Regions from separate parts of the Bradyrhizobium sp. CCBAU 53415 genome, predicted to be linked through region 2. Evidence: riboswitches for the same ligand, from Rfam matches in the RefSeq annotation. Region 2 holds a riboswitch; the other holds the start of a gene.

Region 1 (7,967 bases), on a different contig from region 2:
CAGCAACAGCGAGCGGCGCGATGGCGCGATCTTGGTCAGATAGGGCATATTCGGAGAACGGCTTGCATGCATGCGTGTCACCTCATCGCGCGGCCTTGCGCCACCCGATGGCTTCGGCTTCCGCTTCGCTGCAGAGCCAGCGTTCACCGGGCTTCTTCGTCATGTCGATTTGTTCGTAACTGAGTTGCTCGGGCAGGTGATAAGTGCGCTCGCCGTTGCGGTCCACGGTGCCTTTTATCAGACACTCGGACGAGGGCGGGTCCGATAGCAGCGCGGATCCGAGCAGGAGTTCCTGAGCGTCGATCGGAACCGAGCTCGCGCCGATGATGATCGTCCCCTTGTTGCGGCGACGCCAGTCCCAGGGCGCGATGAACGCCCCCGACCACAGCCCCGCATCGGCTTTGCTCGCCACAACCTCAGAGATAACGTAGGTAGGACCCGACGATAGTGCCCAGCCGGAGCGTACCATCCAGGCGTTCACGTCCTCACCTTCGATGAAGCAACCGCCGCGTGACCTACCGTATTCATCAACTCCTGTGGTATGACAATCCCACGTTCGTCCGTTCGAATGCTTGATAAGCTCGTCGCGAGCAGCGACGCCACAAGCCCATTTCCGGCCGTGGGCGTCGAGGCAAATCTGATCAGTCTCAGGAGCTTCGATGCCTGAGAGCCGAATCTTGGTTTGCTCGATTTCGATCGTATTGCCGTCGAGGATGCGCGGAGGGCCGCTGAGCTTCGCCGCGCAGACCGGAGATGTGATGAGAGCGAACAATGCGACCATCATTACGCGGCGTTTCATCCCGAAAATAGCCTTTCGCTCTTGATCCATGTTTACGCACAATCCGGCGCCGCCGCATTCAACTGCTTAAACGCACTATGTCCGTTATTCGGCCCGTATCTTTCGACGTTTGCGTTATGAAAGCTTGGCCGTCATTTCCAAGCTACGACCTGACGCTGCGTGAGGTTCAAGCGATTTCTTCGGGTGTGCTTGTCGCGGTATCCTTCGAGCATCGCCGGTCTCTCTCACTGGGCGGGCACCCTCTCGACCTGTGGAGGAGATACCCATCGCTCAGTGCCGAAGTCGCGATGCAGGAGAAAGCCGAAACTCGGAACGCTGTTTCTCCCGCGCTTGAAGAACAAAGCGCCTGTGAACTTTGGTGGTCGAGTGGAAGTCAGGCGTGGAGGAGCAACCTTGCTATCTTCGTGCCAACCTCCATCGGCAGACAGAAGGCTGCCGACGGTTTCAACGAGGACGATGACATTTCGCCGTAAAGTCTTGTCACGAAAAGACCGATGTTCGAAAGAAATCTGGTCTCGCCTCCTCTGAGATTTGGACAAGGCGCCACGGAGTTCAGCTCAACGCTCGCTGTTAAATGAATCGGCATCGTTTGCGCAAACCGCGCAAAACTCAGAGCCCTCTTTCGTAGAGCCAGCCGGGATGGTCGTTGATGCCAATCGCATTGTGGCTTTTCGCACTTCCGCGCTAATCGTTCGTGGTGCCGCCGCCCGTTCGTACTGGGACCGGATCGTTCATGACCCAGGCGGCGCGGCGGGCGGCCGCTCTTTCGTAGTACGCTTGCCCATGATCACAAGTGGAGGTTTACCCACCAAGCCCGGCGTGAGGGCGTACGTTTGCGCCAGGGAATTTGAAAGGGCAACCATGTCGAGCCGTGGCTCTGTCGTATACGCACCGGGCAAGCGGTAAGCCGCCCGCCTGTTCGAACGATCGCGAATGGCCATCCTGATGCCATTCAGTGCGAGGCGTCAATCCACAACATGTACTGGCCCATCACCGCTCTCGTGCAGGTATCTCTGGTGCGGTTCGGCCGACTCACGCTACGCATCATTCTCGACCACCTCACCGCACAATGAGAACGAAATGGTTACAGCCACCCGTGAATTGCCGGTCTCTCCTTACGCGCTTGAAGTGGATGGCCGACTCAGAGCCAAATTCGCAACCAGAGACGGCGCCAGGGCAGGTGGAGCAGAACTAAAGAAGCGTTTTCCCATGCTTCAAATCCGGATCTATGACGCGCAGACGAATGCGCGCGAGGAAATCTAGATCCGACTCAATTCGGTCCCGATGCCTCGCGCACGGCTCCGCGGCACCTTGCCGGGGCCACTCGGAAAAAGGGCCCGTCGTCAGGGGGTATGCCGGCCTCGCTGATACTGCCCCGTTCCCGGGTATCCTCTTAATCGGTTTCTTCGCAGCGCTCGGTCCCGCGTGCCGCCTTCGGCGTCGCTATGCTCGCGCTCCTGAGGTGCCAGTCAGTCGCGCGATGCGCGGCGCACGCCAGATCGGGCTTGGGCCCGAGGCATCTCCAGGCCCGGTCCCGTGAAGAATAGCATCGAGAGCTGGCCCCCTCGCAGATTGGTGTCCTCTCACCGCGTGGGGTGCGGCGGGGCCAAACCGGCTCTCGCAAGCTGGCACGCGCCGCTGAGCTCGACTCCTCGCGGAAAGAGCCGAGTGCAATCGTGCTGTCCGACTTTTCCGATGACGGCCTGAAGGCTGCGGGAGAGGTTCGCGGACTGTTGCGGAGCCGCAAACGGCGCGACTTTAGAGCGCATATGTCTTGCGGTTGCTCCGAGGCGCTCGGCGCTGAAGGAGCTGCGGCGCGATGTTGCTCTGCGCGACCATTTACTGAGGCCTTGGCCCCTCTAACTCTTCGCGTTCCTTTGGCTCCATGCGATCGAACCAGGAGCCAGGAGGAAAGGCCGCGATACGCTTGGCAAGGGAGGATTGCGGCTCCCAATCTTGTCCTTCGCTCTTTTCGAACGTGATGACCCCGTTGTGGGTAAAATAACGGGGCCCTGGGATATTACAGTTCACCAAAAGCAAAACGCGCCACAGATCACCTTTCTCGGTCGGCTTGTCATTCCGCTTCGGCAAGTAGTCCACTCCAACAGGTTCAACGATAGTGCAGCGGCCCTGCCGTAGAAGATCGCCGAGCCGGCCTTGCGTGGTCGTCACAAAGTTGAAGTTGGTCGGGTCATGCAGAAAGCGAAGATTTGCGTCCCTTTCGCCATCCCTGACTTCACTGGCGATCAACGAGAGCGCCAAGGCGCGCCAGCCCAATTCCATCGGCTTTGCATAGGTCGACGCAAGTTCAATCGTCCCGTCGAGCGCGACCTTCCAGGTGATAGCGTACTGTTCGTCTGATTTAACATCCTGGTGCCTGGTCCACGAAACGAAAACATATTCATTTTGGTCAAGTTCAGCGACGCCCCACATTCGAGGGACGAACTGTGCCACCTTCGAGACGTTGGAGATAATTTGTTCTATCGTCTCACCGTTTTGCGCTCGCCACGTTGACTTGACTCTTTCGATAAGCGGGCTGTCGTTGGCGCAAACCCTGTTGCTCGTCGCAGCCAGCACGGCCAGGCAGATCAGGGATCGACCGAGACAAAATAATAGCGCGCGACTTCCAGACATTTTCTTCAGAACCGTCGGCCTATCTGGTTTCATCCACATCTTCCAAAGCGGGCAACTTCAACCTGTTATGCGCGAGCGCAAAAAAGTTAGCGGCGACGCGACGGGGCGACCGCTGGTGTCCCGCGCGACCAGGCGCTCCCCTTCATGTCACGCGCCGCTAACTTCAGTCGCCAGCGACAGCCCCAATTTGCTGTGCTGGACATGCCCAGCAGGAGGAGTCTGGGCATGCCGAGGACTTGCATTGTTCGTGCCAGGTAGTAGACGGCAATTCGCACCGCTTTTGTGTCCTCTTTGTCGACTTTCCGACTTGCGGACGTTTCGATCGTTCCATTCAGCCTATCCATCGCGGCTTATGCATCATCGTCACGCACCGGATATTCGGCGCGTTTGCCGCCATTGAACCGTTTGGTTCGGTACCGTTGCCGGAATGTGGGCTTTTCGATCTCTGCCATGCCTTTGGGCACTTGCGGCCACGGGGTCATGGCGCGTTTGGCGCTCCTTTGGCGACATGCGGCGCCTCGGAAGTCGAGAACAGCCTCAGTCAAGTGCGCTTTGTATCGATGGCGAACGACGCGAAGCCGATCATCATCGCCGAGCATGTGAAGTCTGGCTGGCACCGCAAATCAACGTGCTCGCCGGGTATGTTGCTTGCTTTGGCCAGGTGTCTTGGGCCTATTCAACACGCACGCGCAGGCAGCTCCGATACCATTTCGATATCGCTGATTGGAGAACGCCTTTATATCGAGGTCAACGATAGAGATGCACGGTCATTCGCGTAGCAGATGTCGCAGCATTAGCTTGAGACATAATCTGAGAGGTTGACCGCAGAGTTCTCTTGCCGATAATCCAAGTCGTCGAGGTTCTCCGGTTTCCATTTGATCCGGAGCTAAGAGGGAAGCCGGTGAAAATGCCGGCGCTGCCCCCGCAACTGTGAGCGGCGAGCCGCTGTCCAACGATGTCACTGAAGCCTGCGCGGCTTCGGGAAGGCCGGACAGCAGCGATGACCCGCGAGCCAGGAGACCTGCCCCGACAATATATTCGTCCACGGGCGGGGTGTCCCGGTGGTGCGCCAAGCAGCCGTCGCACGCGCGACTTCCCCTGCCTGCGTCCGCCATGGCCTTTGCCCCCAACATGGGGTTAACGCTATGTCTCTTCTCTCCCTTCCGGTTGCCACGCTCGGAACGCCACGCATCGGTCCAAGGCGCGAGCTCAAACTCGCTCTCGAAAGCTACTGGGCCGGAAAAAGCAGCGAACAGCAGTTGCTCGAGGACGCAGCTGGCCTGCGTGCCGCGAACTGGGCTCGTCAGAAATCCATCGGCGTCACGGTCATTCCATCGAACGATTTCTCGCTGTATGACCAGGTGCTCGACACAAGTGTCATGGTTGGGGCCATCCCGGACATCTACGCCTCGAAAGCCGAACCCGTTTCGCTCAAGACATACTTCGCCATGGCCCGCGGTTTACAATACGACGAGCAGGATGCGAGTTGCGGTCACGGACCGCGCAGATTTGGCGCACCCGCGCAGGAGATGACCAAGTGGTTCGACACCAACTACCACTACATGGTCCCCGAGTTTCACCGCGGGCAGACTTTCAGACTGTGCTCTCGCAAGCCGATCGAGGAGTATGAGGAGGCCAAGGCCCTCGGCTTTCAGACCCGCCCTGTCCTGATCGGGCCGGTCACGTTCCTAAAGCTCGGCAAGAGTGCCGATCCTGCCTTCCAGCCACTCTCACTACTGGATCAACTGATACCGGCCTATATCGAGGTTCTGCAGGAATTAGCCAAACGCGGGGCAAATTGGGTCCAGTTCGACGAGCCCTGCCTGGTTCTTGATCTGGATGAGGGGGCGCGAAAATCCTTGCTACATGCCTATGACCGGCTCGCCAAGGAGGGGCCGGCCATCAAGATCATGGTTGCCAGCTATTTCGGCGACCTCGGCGACAATCTGGACACCGCCTTGAGCCTGCCAGTTGCCGGACTGCACCTCGATCTGGTTCGAGCGCCAGAGTTATTGGATGAGATCATTGCTGGCGGCCGAAGTGATCTCGTCATGTCGCTCGGTGTCGTCGACGGCCGGAATGTATGGCGGTCGAATTTGTCGTCGCTCCGCCAGCGGCTGGAACCTGCGATTGCGAAGCTCGGCAAGGATCGTGTACAGATCGCGCCATCCTGCTCGCTACTTCATGTGCCGGTCGATGTGGCACTCGAGACCGGGCTCGCTTCCGACGTCAAGAGCTGGCTTGCTTTCTCGGTTCAGAAGATGCGTGAGCTTGCGATCCTGGCGCGGGCACTCGCAGGCGACCAGAATGTTGCGCAAGCTCTTGCCGAGTCGGAATGCGCCGCGACTGTCCGCCGGACCTCGCCGAAAATCCATGATGCCAATGTCGCTGTCCGGATGAGAGCGATCGACCAAACCATGCGCCGGCGCGCCAGCCCATTTGCCCGTCGTGCCGAGATCCAATGCAATCGTTTCGGACTACCGGCTTTTCCTACCACGACGATCGGATCGTTTCCGCAGACCACAGAGGTCCGGAATGCCCGTGCGGCGCATGCGCGAGGCGCGATGAGTGACGAACAATACGACAGGTTCCTCAAGGAGGAGACTGCGCGCGCCGTACGTTGGCAGGAGGACATCGGTCTTGATGTCCTCGTGCACGGCGAGTTCGAGCGCAATGACATGGTGCAGTACTTCGGCGAGCAACTCGCCGGCTTCGCATTTACCAGGAACGGATGGGTGCAATCCTACGGCTCGCGCTGCGTCAGGCCACCGATCCTGTTTGGCGATGTCTTGCGGCCGAAGCCGATCACCGTAGACTGGTGGCGCTACGCGCAATCACTAACGAGGAAGCCGATGAAGGCGATGTTGACCGGACCGGTGACGATCTTGAACTGGTCCTTTGTTCGCGACGATATTCCCAGAAGCGAGGTCTGCCGCCAGATTGCGCTCGCGATCCGAGACGAAGTTCGCGATCTCGAGAATGCTGGTGCGACCATGATCCAGATCGACGAAGCTGCACTCCGCGAAGGATTGCCGTTGCGCCGATCGGATTGGACGGCTTATCTCGACTGGGCCGTGGAATGCTTCCGCATCTGCTCATCGGGTGTCGCTGATCAAACGCAAATTCATACGCATATGTGCTACTCGGAGTTCAACGACATCATCGGTGCGATCGCTGCAATGGACGCGGATGTCATCTCGATCGAGACGTCGCGCTCGAAAATGGAACTACTCGAGGCGTTCAGGAAGTACGAATATCCAAATCAGATCGGGCCGGGCGTGTACGACATCCACTCTCCACGCGTTCCCGAGACGAGCGAAATCAAGAAGCTGATAGCGTTGGCTCGGACACGGCTGCAGGATTCGCAGCTCTGGGTCAATCCGGACTGCGGCCTGAAGACGCGCAAATGGGAGGAGGTTCGGCCGGCGCTGGCGAACATGGTCGCTGCCGCCCGCGAACTGCGCGCTGCATCCGATACGCGAGGCCATTGATCCGGGCTTGGGTCTCTTCTCGACAAAGCTGATCCGCTTGTGGTCTTGGTTGCGTGAAAACGCTTCAGCGCGGGGTGACGCGGCCGTGAACGGCCCCTGTGAGGGCCAGCTGGCGCTAAAGTGGCATATTTTCCGGCAAGGTGCCGGAAGCCGGTCCATTGGCTTCCCTTGGTCACTGTGATCGATTGATAAAGGTTGGCGGCACGCGCACGACAGCGCTCCTGCCTCATGCCTGCATCGCCGCGATCAGCGCACCGACACCCATGATGTTCATTGCGCGTGTGAGATTGTAGGCGAGCACGTGCAGCGCCATCTCGGCGGCGACCTTCGGCAACCGCTTCGTCAGGAAGTGCGTCGCGCCCATGCGCATCTTCAGTGTGCCAAACGGATGCTCGACCGTCTCGCGACGGCGACGCATCGCCTGAGGATCGGCGTCGAGCCGCCTCTGGGCATCCTCCATGACGTGTTCATGTTCCCAACGGGAGATGACGCGGTTCTTGGCCGTGGTGCAGCGCGCCTTAAGCGGGCAGCTTCCACAAGCTTTCGTGGCGTAGCGCCGAATGGTGCGTTCGCCATCCACTGTTGTAAGCCAATACGCCAGCAACTGGCCCGCCGGGCAGCGATATACATCCTGCTTGGCCAGGTATGCGAAGTCGTGCTTGCCGAACTTGCCCTTCGCCTCCATGCCCGTCGTATTCGGTTTCGGCAGTGTCACAGCGATATCGGCGTCGGCGCAGGCTTTGATCTCCTCGCCTGTGTAGTAGCCGCGATCGGCCACGGCCTCGAGCTTGTCGACGCCGAGCACGGCCTTGGCCTGTTTACCCATGTTGGCGAGTTGTGCACGATCCGAGCCGCTATTCGTCACCTCGTGCGCGATGATGAGGTGGTGCTCGGTATCGACGGCAACCTGCACATTGTAGCCGACGACACCGGAGCCGCGGCCACTCGTGGCCATGGACCGACTGTCGGGATCGGTCAGCGAGATCTGTTGGTCCGGTGATGCCAGCATTGCCTGTTCGCAGGCTTCGAGCTTCTGCATCTCG
Region 2 (7,967 bases):
CAGGTCGGCCGCTGGGTCTATGCACCGAGGCAGGTCCGATGACCGAGCCACTGCATCACCTCCGTAACGCTTTCGGCCCGCAACCGCTCGGGCAGTTGCGGTCGCGAGATCATGATCACGGGCAGGCCGAGCATGCGGGCGGCGTCGATCTTGGCGCGTGCGCCTTCGCCACCGGAATTGCGGGCGACGATCCAGGCGATGCCGCGCGTGCGCATCATCTCGAGCTCGCCTTCGAGCGTGAATGGCCCGCGCGATACGATCACGTCGGCGGCGAAGGGCAGGGGCGCCTCTGGCGGATCGACGAACCTCAACGTGTAGACATGCTGCGGCCTGCTCGCAAACGGCGCGATGTGCTGACGGCCGATGGCGAGGAACACGTTTGCGGGCGCCTCGGGCAACGCAGCGGCTGCCGCGTTGACATCGCGAGTTTCGATCCAGTGATCGCCGGTCGCTCTCGTCCAGGGCGCGCGTTCCAGTGCAATCAACGGCGTACCCGCTTCTGCGCAAGCCGCGACGGCATTGCGGCTCATCTCGGCGGCAAAGGGATGCGTTGCGTCGATCACATGTGTAATGGCTTCACGACGAATGTAATCGGCCAGCCCGCTCACGCCACCAAAACCGCCGATGCGAGTCGGCAGCGGCTGGTCGGCCGGCGCGCGGGTGCGGCCGCCATAGGAATAGACGGCGTCGACGCCGGCGCGCGCGATCTCCGCTGCGAGCAGGCTCGCATCGGCCGTTCCGCCCAGAATGAGGGCGCGTGTCATGAGTGATTCCTTGGCTGATCCCTGGCTGACCATCATCGGTATCGGCGAAGATGGCCTTGCCGGGCTGTCCGAGGCAAGCCGAAAGGCGCTTGCCGAGGCTGAAACCGTGTTCGGTGGCGAGCGCCACCTTGCGCTTGCGGAGGTCGGCGGCCGCGGCCAGCCGTGGCCGGTGCCGTTCGATGCGGATGTCGTGCTGAGCTGCAGTGGCAGGCCGACGGTGGTGCTCGCCTCCGGCGATCCGTTCTGGCATGGCGCCGGCGCGAGTCTCGCCGAGAAGCTCGACGGCGGGGAATGGATCGCGCATTCCGCACCGTCGACATTCTCGCTTGCGGCCGCGCGGCTGGGCTGGCGCCTCGAGTCGGTTGTGTGCCTCGGCCTTCATGCGGCGCCATTCGAGCGTCTCGTGCCGCATCTGGCGCAAGATGCACGCATCATATGCCTGGTGCGCGACGCAACGGCGGTCGGCGATCTCACGAAGTGGCTGACGCAACGTGGATGGGGCGCCTCACTCGTGTGGACTCTCGCTGCGCTTGGCGGCCCACGCGAAATGATCGACCAGCATCGCGCCGATCTCTTTGCTGGGGATATTGCCGGCAATCTGGTTGCGGTGGCGGTGCAGGCGCGGGGAGGCAAAGGCGTTCCCCGCAGTTCGGGATTATCGGACGATCTCTTCGTCCATGACGGCCAGATCACCAAGCGGCCGGTGCGCGCGCTCGCCCTCTCGGCGCTGGCGCCGCGGCCCGGCGAAAGGCTGTGGGACGTCGGCGCCGGTTCGGGTTCGATCTCGGTGGAGTGGGCGCTGTGTGGTGGGACGGCCACCGCCATCGAGCTGCGTGAAGATCGCGCCGCGAACGTTCGCAGCAATGCAGCGGCGTTCGGACTGGCGCATCGGATCCACGTCATTGCAGGCAAGGCGCCCGAAGCCCTTGCTGCGCAGGACCCGCCGGATGCTGTCTTCATCGGCGGCGGCCTTGATAGTACAATATTCGCTGTGATCTGGTCCCGACTTGCGCCGGGCGCTCGGCTGGTTGCACATTCGGTCACGCTGGAAACGGAAGCGCTGCTCGGCGAATTGCACCAGCGTCACGGCGGCGAGTTGATGCGGGTGGAGATGGCCCATGCCGCCCCGCTCGGCCGTTACCGGTCGTGGGAAGCGACGCGGCCCGTGGTGCAATGGAGTGCGATCCGATGAAGGTCGCGGGATTCGGATTCAAGAAGGATGTCTCGCTGGCTTCGCTGCGCGAGGCACTGCTGGCGGCCGGCGGTCCGGAAGGCCTCGCGGCGGTGGCGACAGTCAGCGACAAGGCCGACGCAGAGGTGTTGAAGCAGCTCGCACGCGAATGTGGTGTGCCGATCAAGGCCGTTCCGGCCGATGTGCTGTCTGGTGTCGACACGCGGACGCAGTCAAAGCTCGTCGTGGAAAAGTTCGGCACCGGATCGGTAGCCGAAGCTGCGGCCCTTGCTGCCGCCGGTCCTCGCGCGCGGCTGATTGCGACGCGTGTAGTCTCGCAGGATCGCTCGGCCACTGCCGCAATCGCGGAAGGAGACGGCGCATGACGGTGCATTTCATCGGCGCTGGGCCTGGCGCTGCCGATTTATTGACGCTGCGCGGCCGCGATCTGATCGCTGCCTCTCCGGTCTGCCTCTATGCCGGCTCGCTGGTGCCGGAGGGCGTGCTGGCGCATTGCCCGCCCGGTGCGCGCATCGTGAATACCGCGCCGCTGTCGCTCGACGGGATCATAGCGGAGATCGCCGCCGCGCATGCGGCAGGCAAGGATGTGGCACGGGTGCATTCCGGCGACCTCTCGATCTGGTCGGCGATGGGCGAGCAGATCCGCCGTTTGCGCGCGCTCGGCATTCCCTTTTCGGTGACGCCGGGCGTGCCGTCGTTCTCAGCTGCTGCCGCGGCGCTGGAGGCTGAACTCACGCTGCCCGGTCTTGCCCAGACGGTCGTGCTGACGCGCACGCCGGGGCGGGCCAGCGCAATGCCCGAAGGCGAGAAGCTTGCCGCATTCGCCGCGACCGGCGCGGTGCTCGCGGTCCATCTGTCGATTCACCTGCTCGACAAGGTCGTCGCCGAGCTCACGCCGCATTATGGCGCGGACTGCCCCGTCGCAATTGTCTGGCGCGCGAGCTGGCCGGACGAGCGCATCGTTCGTGCCACGCTCGGCTCGCTCGATGCGGCCGTCGGTACGGAGATGGAGCGCACCGCTCTGATCCTGGTCGGCCGGACACTGGGCTCGGCGGATTTTGACGAGAGCCGCCTCTACGCCGCCGACTACGATCGTCGCTATCGGCCCATGGGCGCCGAGCCGCGTTTTCCGGAGGCATCGTGATGCCCGCAGGGCTCGTGATCTCCGCGCCGGCCTCCGGTGTTGGCAAGACGACGCTGACGCTGGCGCTTGCCCGCGCCTGGCGCCATCGCGGATTGAACGTGCAGTGCTTCAAGAGCGGCCCCGACTACATCGATCCCGCCTTTCACGCTGCCGCCACGGGACGCGCCTCCGTCAATGTCGACAGCTGGGCGATGGACCGCGCAGGCATCGCGCATCTCGTCAGCCGCGGTGCCGACGCCGATGTCGTGCTCGCCGAGGGATCGATGGGCCTGTTCGACGGTGTTGCCGCACGCGGTGTCTCCGGCACCGGTGCCACCGCTGATATTGCGGAGTTGCTCGGCTGGCCGGTGGTTCTGGTGATCGATCCCTCTGGCCAGGCGCAGACTGCGGCGGCGATCGCCGCAGGCCTTCGCGATTATCGCGCCGGCGTGCGCCTTGCGGGCGTCGTGCTCAACCGTGTCGCCAGCCCGCGTCATGAAGATCTCGTGCGGCGTGCGCTCAACGATGCAGGAATCGCCGTGTTCGGCGCGCTGCCGCGTCATGCCGAGATCAGCCTGCCGAAGCGGCATCTCGGCCTGGTGCAGGCCGAGGAGCAGGCGGAGATCGGCAAGCTGATCGACGAGGCCGCGCGCTTTATTGCCGAGCACGTCGATCTCGATGTGGTGTTGCAATCGGCAGCCAAATGGTCGCCGCAACCTGCGGCGAACGGTCTGAATGTGACGCCGCCCGGCCAGCGCATCGCGCTGGCCCGCGATCCGGCATTCTCCTTCGTCTATCCGCATATGCTGGAAGCCTGGCGCGCGGCGGGCGCCGAGATCTCGACATTCTCTCCGCTCGCCGATGAAGCGCCTGACGCGAGCGCCGACGTCTGCTGGCTTCCCGGCGGCTATCCCGAGCTGCACGCCGGCAAGATCGCGGCCAATGCGCGCTTTCGCAGCGGCCTGCGCGCGTTCGCCGAGACACGGCCGGTGCATGGCGAGTGCGGAGGCTATATGGTGCTGGGAGCTGCTTTGACCGATGCCGACGGCGTCCGCCATGAGATGGCGGGCCTGCTTGGCCTCGAGACGAGCTTTGCCAAACGGCGGATGCATCTTGGTTATCGTCTCGCCACGCTCGCATCCCCGATGCCGGGACATCAGGCCGGTGCACGCCTGCGCGGCCACGAGTTCCACTATTCGACGATCGTCGCGCAGCCTGATGCGCCGCTGGCGGTCGTGCACGATGCGACGGGCGCCGTCATCGCCGAGACCGGCTCGCAGCGCGGCCGCGCCACCGGCACATTCTTCCATCTGATCGCGGAGGACCGGTGAGCGGATTCGTCTCCTTCATTTCCGCCGGTCCTGGCCATCCCGAGCTGCTCACGGTGAGGGGGGCCGCGCGGCTGCGCGAGGCCGACGTCGTGCTCTATGACGACCTCGCCTCCGGCGCGATCCTCGATCTCGCCCGGCCCGGCGCCAATCTCGTCGCGGTGGGGAAGCGGGCGGGGCGGCCCTCGACCAAGCAGCACCATGTCAACCGTCTCCTGGTCGACTATGCCGGAACCGGCGCCCGCGTCGTACGGCTGAAGTCGGGCGATGCCGGCATTTTCGGCCGGCTCGAGGAGGAGCTGGAGACGCTGCGCGAGGCGGGCATCGGCTACGAGATCATTCCCGGTGTCACATCCGCCTGCGTCGCCGCAGCCCAGGCCGGCATTCCCCTGACCCGCCGACATACCTCCCGCCGGGTGCAGTTCATCACCGGTGCCGATGTCAGCGGCGAGCTGCCGCAGAACCTGAATTGGGCGGCGCTGGCGGACCCTGAGGCGACGACCGTGGTCTATATGGGCCGGCGCACCTTTCCGGCGCTTGCCGCAAGATTGATCGCGCACGGCCTCGCCCCGACCACCCCGGCGCTGTTCGCCGAATCCCTCGGGCGGTCTGACGAACGGCTGGTCCGCACCACCATTGCCGAGCTCGCCGAGCAGCTTGCGCGCGGCGGCGCCGCGTCCACCGCCGCCGTCATCCTGTTCGGCGCGCTGGCAGGGGATTATCCCTCGTGACGGCCGCAGCCACCCTTCGCCCCTTGACGCCGGCTCCGCGAAAGGGGCACACAGGAGAGGCATGGTGCTCGACGCGGCGCAAAGCGCCGGAGCATAATCGGGAATGGGGGTGGGCGGACCCAGTTGCGGCGCCCAAAACCCCAGCCGCCCCCGCGACTGTAAGCGGTGAGGGGCTCCTATCAGCCACTGGGCCGAAAGGTTCGGGAAGGCCGGAGAACCCAGTGACCCGCGAGCCAGGAGACCGGCCCTGCACGTTTTGAGGCCAAGGCCGTCGGGTGTGACGGCAGGAAGGAATTGAGCCATGCATATCGAACCCGGAGTAGTGACGGGCGCCAAGCTCGTGTTGAGTTACGCAACCGGCATCGCCGCAGGCGGCATTGCGCTGAAGCTGGCGGCCGAAACCGTCCGCGAGCAGGGCGTCGGCTCGTTCGCGGCGCGCACGCTGGCCACCACGGGCCTCGTCTTCACCTTCTTTCAGGTCCTGCCGCATTTCCCGGTCGGCGTCTCCGAAGTGCACTTCATCCTCGGCTCGACCTTGTTCCTGCTGTTTGGTGCTGCGCCCGCGGCCTTCGGCCTCGCACTCGGCCTCCTGCTCCAGGGCATCTTCTTCGTGCCGACCGACTTGCCGCAATACGGCATGAACGTCACGACGCTGCTGGTGCCGCTGTTCGCGATCCAGGCGATCGCGACGCGGATCATTTCGCGCAACACCGCCTATGTCGATTTGAAGTACCGTCAGGCGCTGGCGCTCTCGACGACCTATCAGGCCGGCGTGGTCGCCTGGGTGGCGTTCTGGGCGCTCTATGGCTCCGGCTTTGCCGCGAGCAACCTCGCCAACATCGCGACCTTCGCGGCCTCCTACGCGCTGGTCATCGTGATCGAGCCGCTCGCCGATCTCGCTGTGCTGGCCTTGGCGAAGTCGCTGCGTGGTGTCATCGCGCCCGGCCTCGTCACCCCGCGTCTGCACAACGCTGCCTGAGAGACAAGCGAATGGGCGGCCGCTGCGGCCGCCCTTCGCGCTCGCGATGCTCACGCTCTCCCTGATAGGCATCGGTTGCGGCGATCCCGAGCAGCTCACGAGCGCCGCGATCCGCGCCATCAACACAGCCGATCTTGTCCTGATCCCGCGCAAGGGCGCCGCGAAGTCCGATCTCGCAGATCTCCGGCGAACGATCTGCGCGGACGTGCTCACCAGCGACGAGACAGCCATCGCCGAATTCGATCTTCCCGTGCGCGATGCCGGCGAAGCTGATTACCGCAAGGGCGTAGACGCTTGGCACGATGCGGTTGCCGCGACCTGGTCGCAGACGATCGCGAGGCATCTCGAAGGTGAAGGCAAGGTTGCGCTGCTGATCTGGGGCGATCCCTCGCTCTACGATTCCTCGCTGCGCATTGCGCGGCGGCTCGATCCCTTGCCGAAGATCGAAGTCGTGCCCGGCATCACTTCGATCCAGGCGCTATGCGCGGCGCATGCACTGCCGCTCAACGACGTCGGCGAGCCGTTCCTGGTCACGACGGGGCGGCGCTTGGGCGAACGCGGCTGGCCGCAGGGAGTCGATACCGTCGTGGTGATGCTCGACGGCGGCACGGCATTTCAGTCGCTCGATCCGACCGGGCTCCACATCTGGTGGGGTGCCTATCTCGGCATGCCCGATCAGATCCTGATGTCCGGTCGGCTCGCGGACGTGGGCTCGCGCATCGTCACCGCACGGCAGGAGGCGCGCGAGCGGCACGGCTGGATCATGGACAGCTATATTCTCAAGCGCAGGGGATAGGCGAGGCAGCATGCTTCCCGAATGGATTTATCAGAACTGCCCGGAGGTCTCCGCGGTCCATCGCGAGGCGGCATTGGCGCGGCAGGCGCAACTGACGAAGCCCACCGGCGCGCTCGGCCGGCTCGAGCAACTCGCGATCGAGCTTGCGGGCCTGCAAGCGACCGAGCAGCCGCGTGCCGCACGCGTGCCGATCATCGTCTTCGCCGGCGACCACGGCATCGTCGCGCAGGGCGTGTCGGCCTATCCGCAAGCCGTGACGATCGCGATGATGGCGAATTTTGCGTCCGGAGGCGCAGCGATCTCGGTGCTGGCGCGTGAACTGGGTTCGAGCCTGGAGGTGGTCGACGCCGGCACGCTGGCCCAGGAGCAGATGGCGGGCGTCGTCACCGACAAGCCACGCAGCGGCACGCGCGATTTCAGCGTCGAGGCTGCGCTCACGCCTGTGGAGTTGGCCTGTGCCTTCGAGGCCGGCCGGCGTGCGGTGGTGCGCGCCGAGACCAGTCAGCCCGATCTTCTGATCTTCGGCGAGATGGGCATCGGGAACACCACGGCATCCGCGGCGATCGCGGCAAGCCTGCTTGGTGTGAGCGCCAACGAGATCGCGGGCAGCGGCACCGGCGTCGATGCGGCCGGCCGCGCGCACAAGGCGCGGGTGATCGATGCGGCGATCGCACGCCACGGCGTCGCCGGAGCCTCGGCCGAGGAGATCCTGTGCGCCGTCGGCGGCCTCGAGATCGCGGCGATTTCAGGCGCGATCATTGCGGCCGCGCAGCGCCGCATTCCCGTGTTGATCGACGGCTTCATCGTGTCGGTCGCGGCGCTGGCGGCGGCACGCCTCAATCCGTCCTGCCGGCCGTTCCTGCTGGCCTCGCATCAATCGGCGGAGCAAGGGCATCGGCTGGTGCTACGCGCGCTGAACGTGCAGCCGCTGATCAGCCTCGATCTCAGGCTCGGCGAGGGATCGGGCGCGGCCATCGCGCTGCCGCTGGTGCGTCTCGCATGCAGCCTGCACAATGGCATGGCGACGTTCGCGCAGGCCAACGTACCGGATCGC

What was found. Region 2 has a riboswitch for cobalamin ahead of XH87_RS32175 (energy-coupling factor ABC transporter permease). Riboswitches for the same ligand answer to the same signal wherever they lie in the genome.
Region 1: linked by a shared signal. The riboswitch ahead of metE (5-methyltetrahydropteroyltriglutamate--homocysteine S-methyltransferase) and the one ahead of XH87_RS32175 (energy-coupling factor ABC transporter permease) in region 2 are both predicted to bind cobalamin.

Annotation. Positions count from the first base shown of each region.
Region 1 covers NZ_LBJF01000001.1:170,834-178,800, forward strand. Annotated here, with positions in the region: gene XH87_RS00635 (carbonic anhydrase) at 1-72, opposite strand, end outside; gene XH87_RS00640 (thermonuclease family protein) at 83-799, opposite strand; gene XH87_RS00645 (hypothetical protein) at 1,880-2,062, shown strand; gene XH87_RS00650 (nodulate formation efficiency C protein) at 2,639-3,466, opposite strand; cobalamin riboswitch at 4,274-4,476, shown strand; gene metE (5-methyltetrahydropteroyltriglutamate--homocysteine S-methyltransferase) at 4,579-6,924, shown strand; gene XH87_RS00660 (IS1182 family transposase) at 7,151-7,967, opposite strand, start outside.
Region 2 covers NZ_LBJF01000027.1:870,713-878,679, forward strand. Annotated here, with positions in the region: gene cobJ (precorrin-3B C(17)-methyltransferase) at 1-42, shown strand, start outside; gene XH87_RS32145 (cobalt-precorrin-6A reductase) at 18-764, opposite strand; gene cbiT (precorrin-6Y C5,15-methyltransferase (decarboxylating) subunit CbiT) at 775-1,956, shown strand; gene XH87_RS32155 (cobalamin biosynthesis protein) at 1,953-2,321, shown strand; gene cobM (precorrin-4 C(11)-methyltransferase) at 2,318-3,100, shown strand; gene XH87_RS32165 (cobyrinate a,c-diamide synthase) at 3,100-4,410, shown strand; gene cobA (uroporphyrinogen-III C-methyltransferase) at 4,407-5,138, shown strand; cobalamin riboswitch at 5,184-5,402, shown strand; gene XH87_RS32175 (energy-coupling factor ABC transporter permease) at 5,440-6,117, shown strand; gene cobF (precorrin-6A synthase (deacetylating)) at 6,164-6,913, shown strand; gene cobT (nicotinate-nucleotide--dimethylbenzimidazole phosphoribosyltransferase) at 6,924-7,967, shown strand, end outside.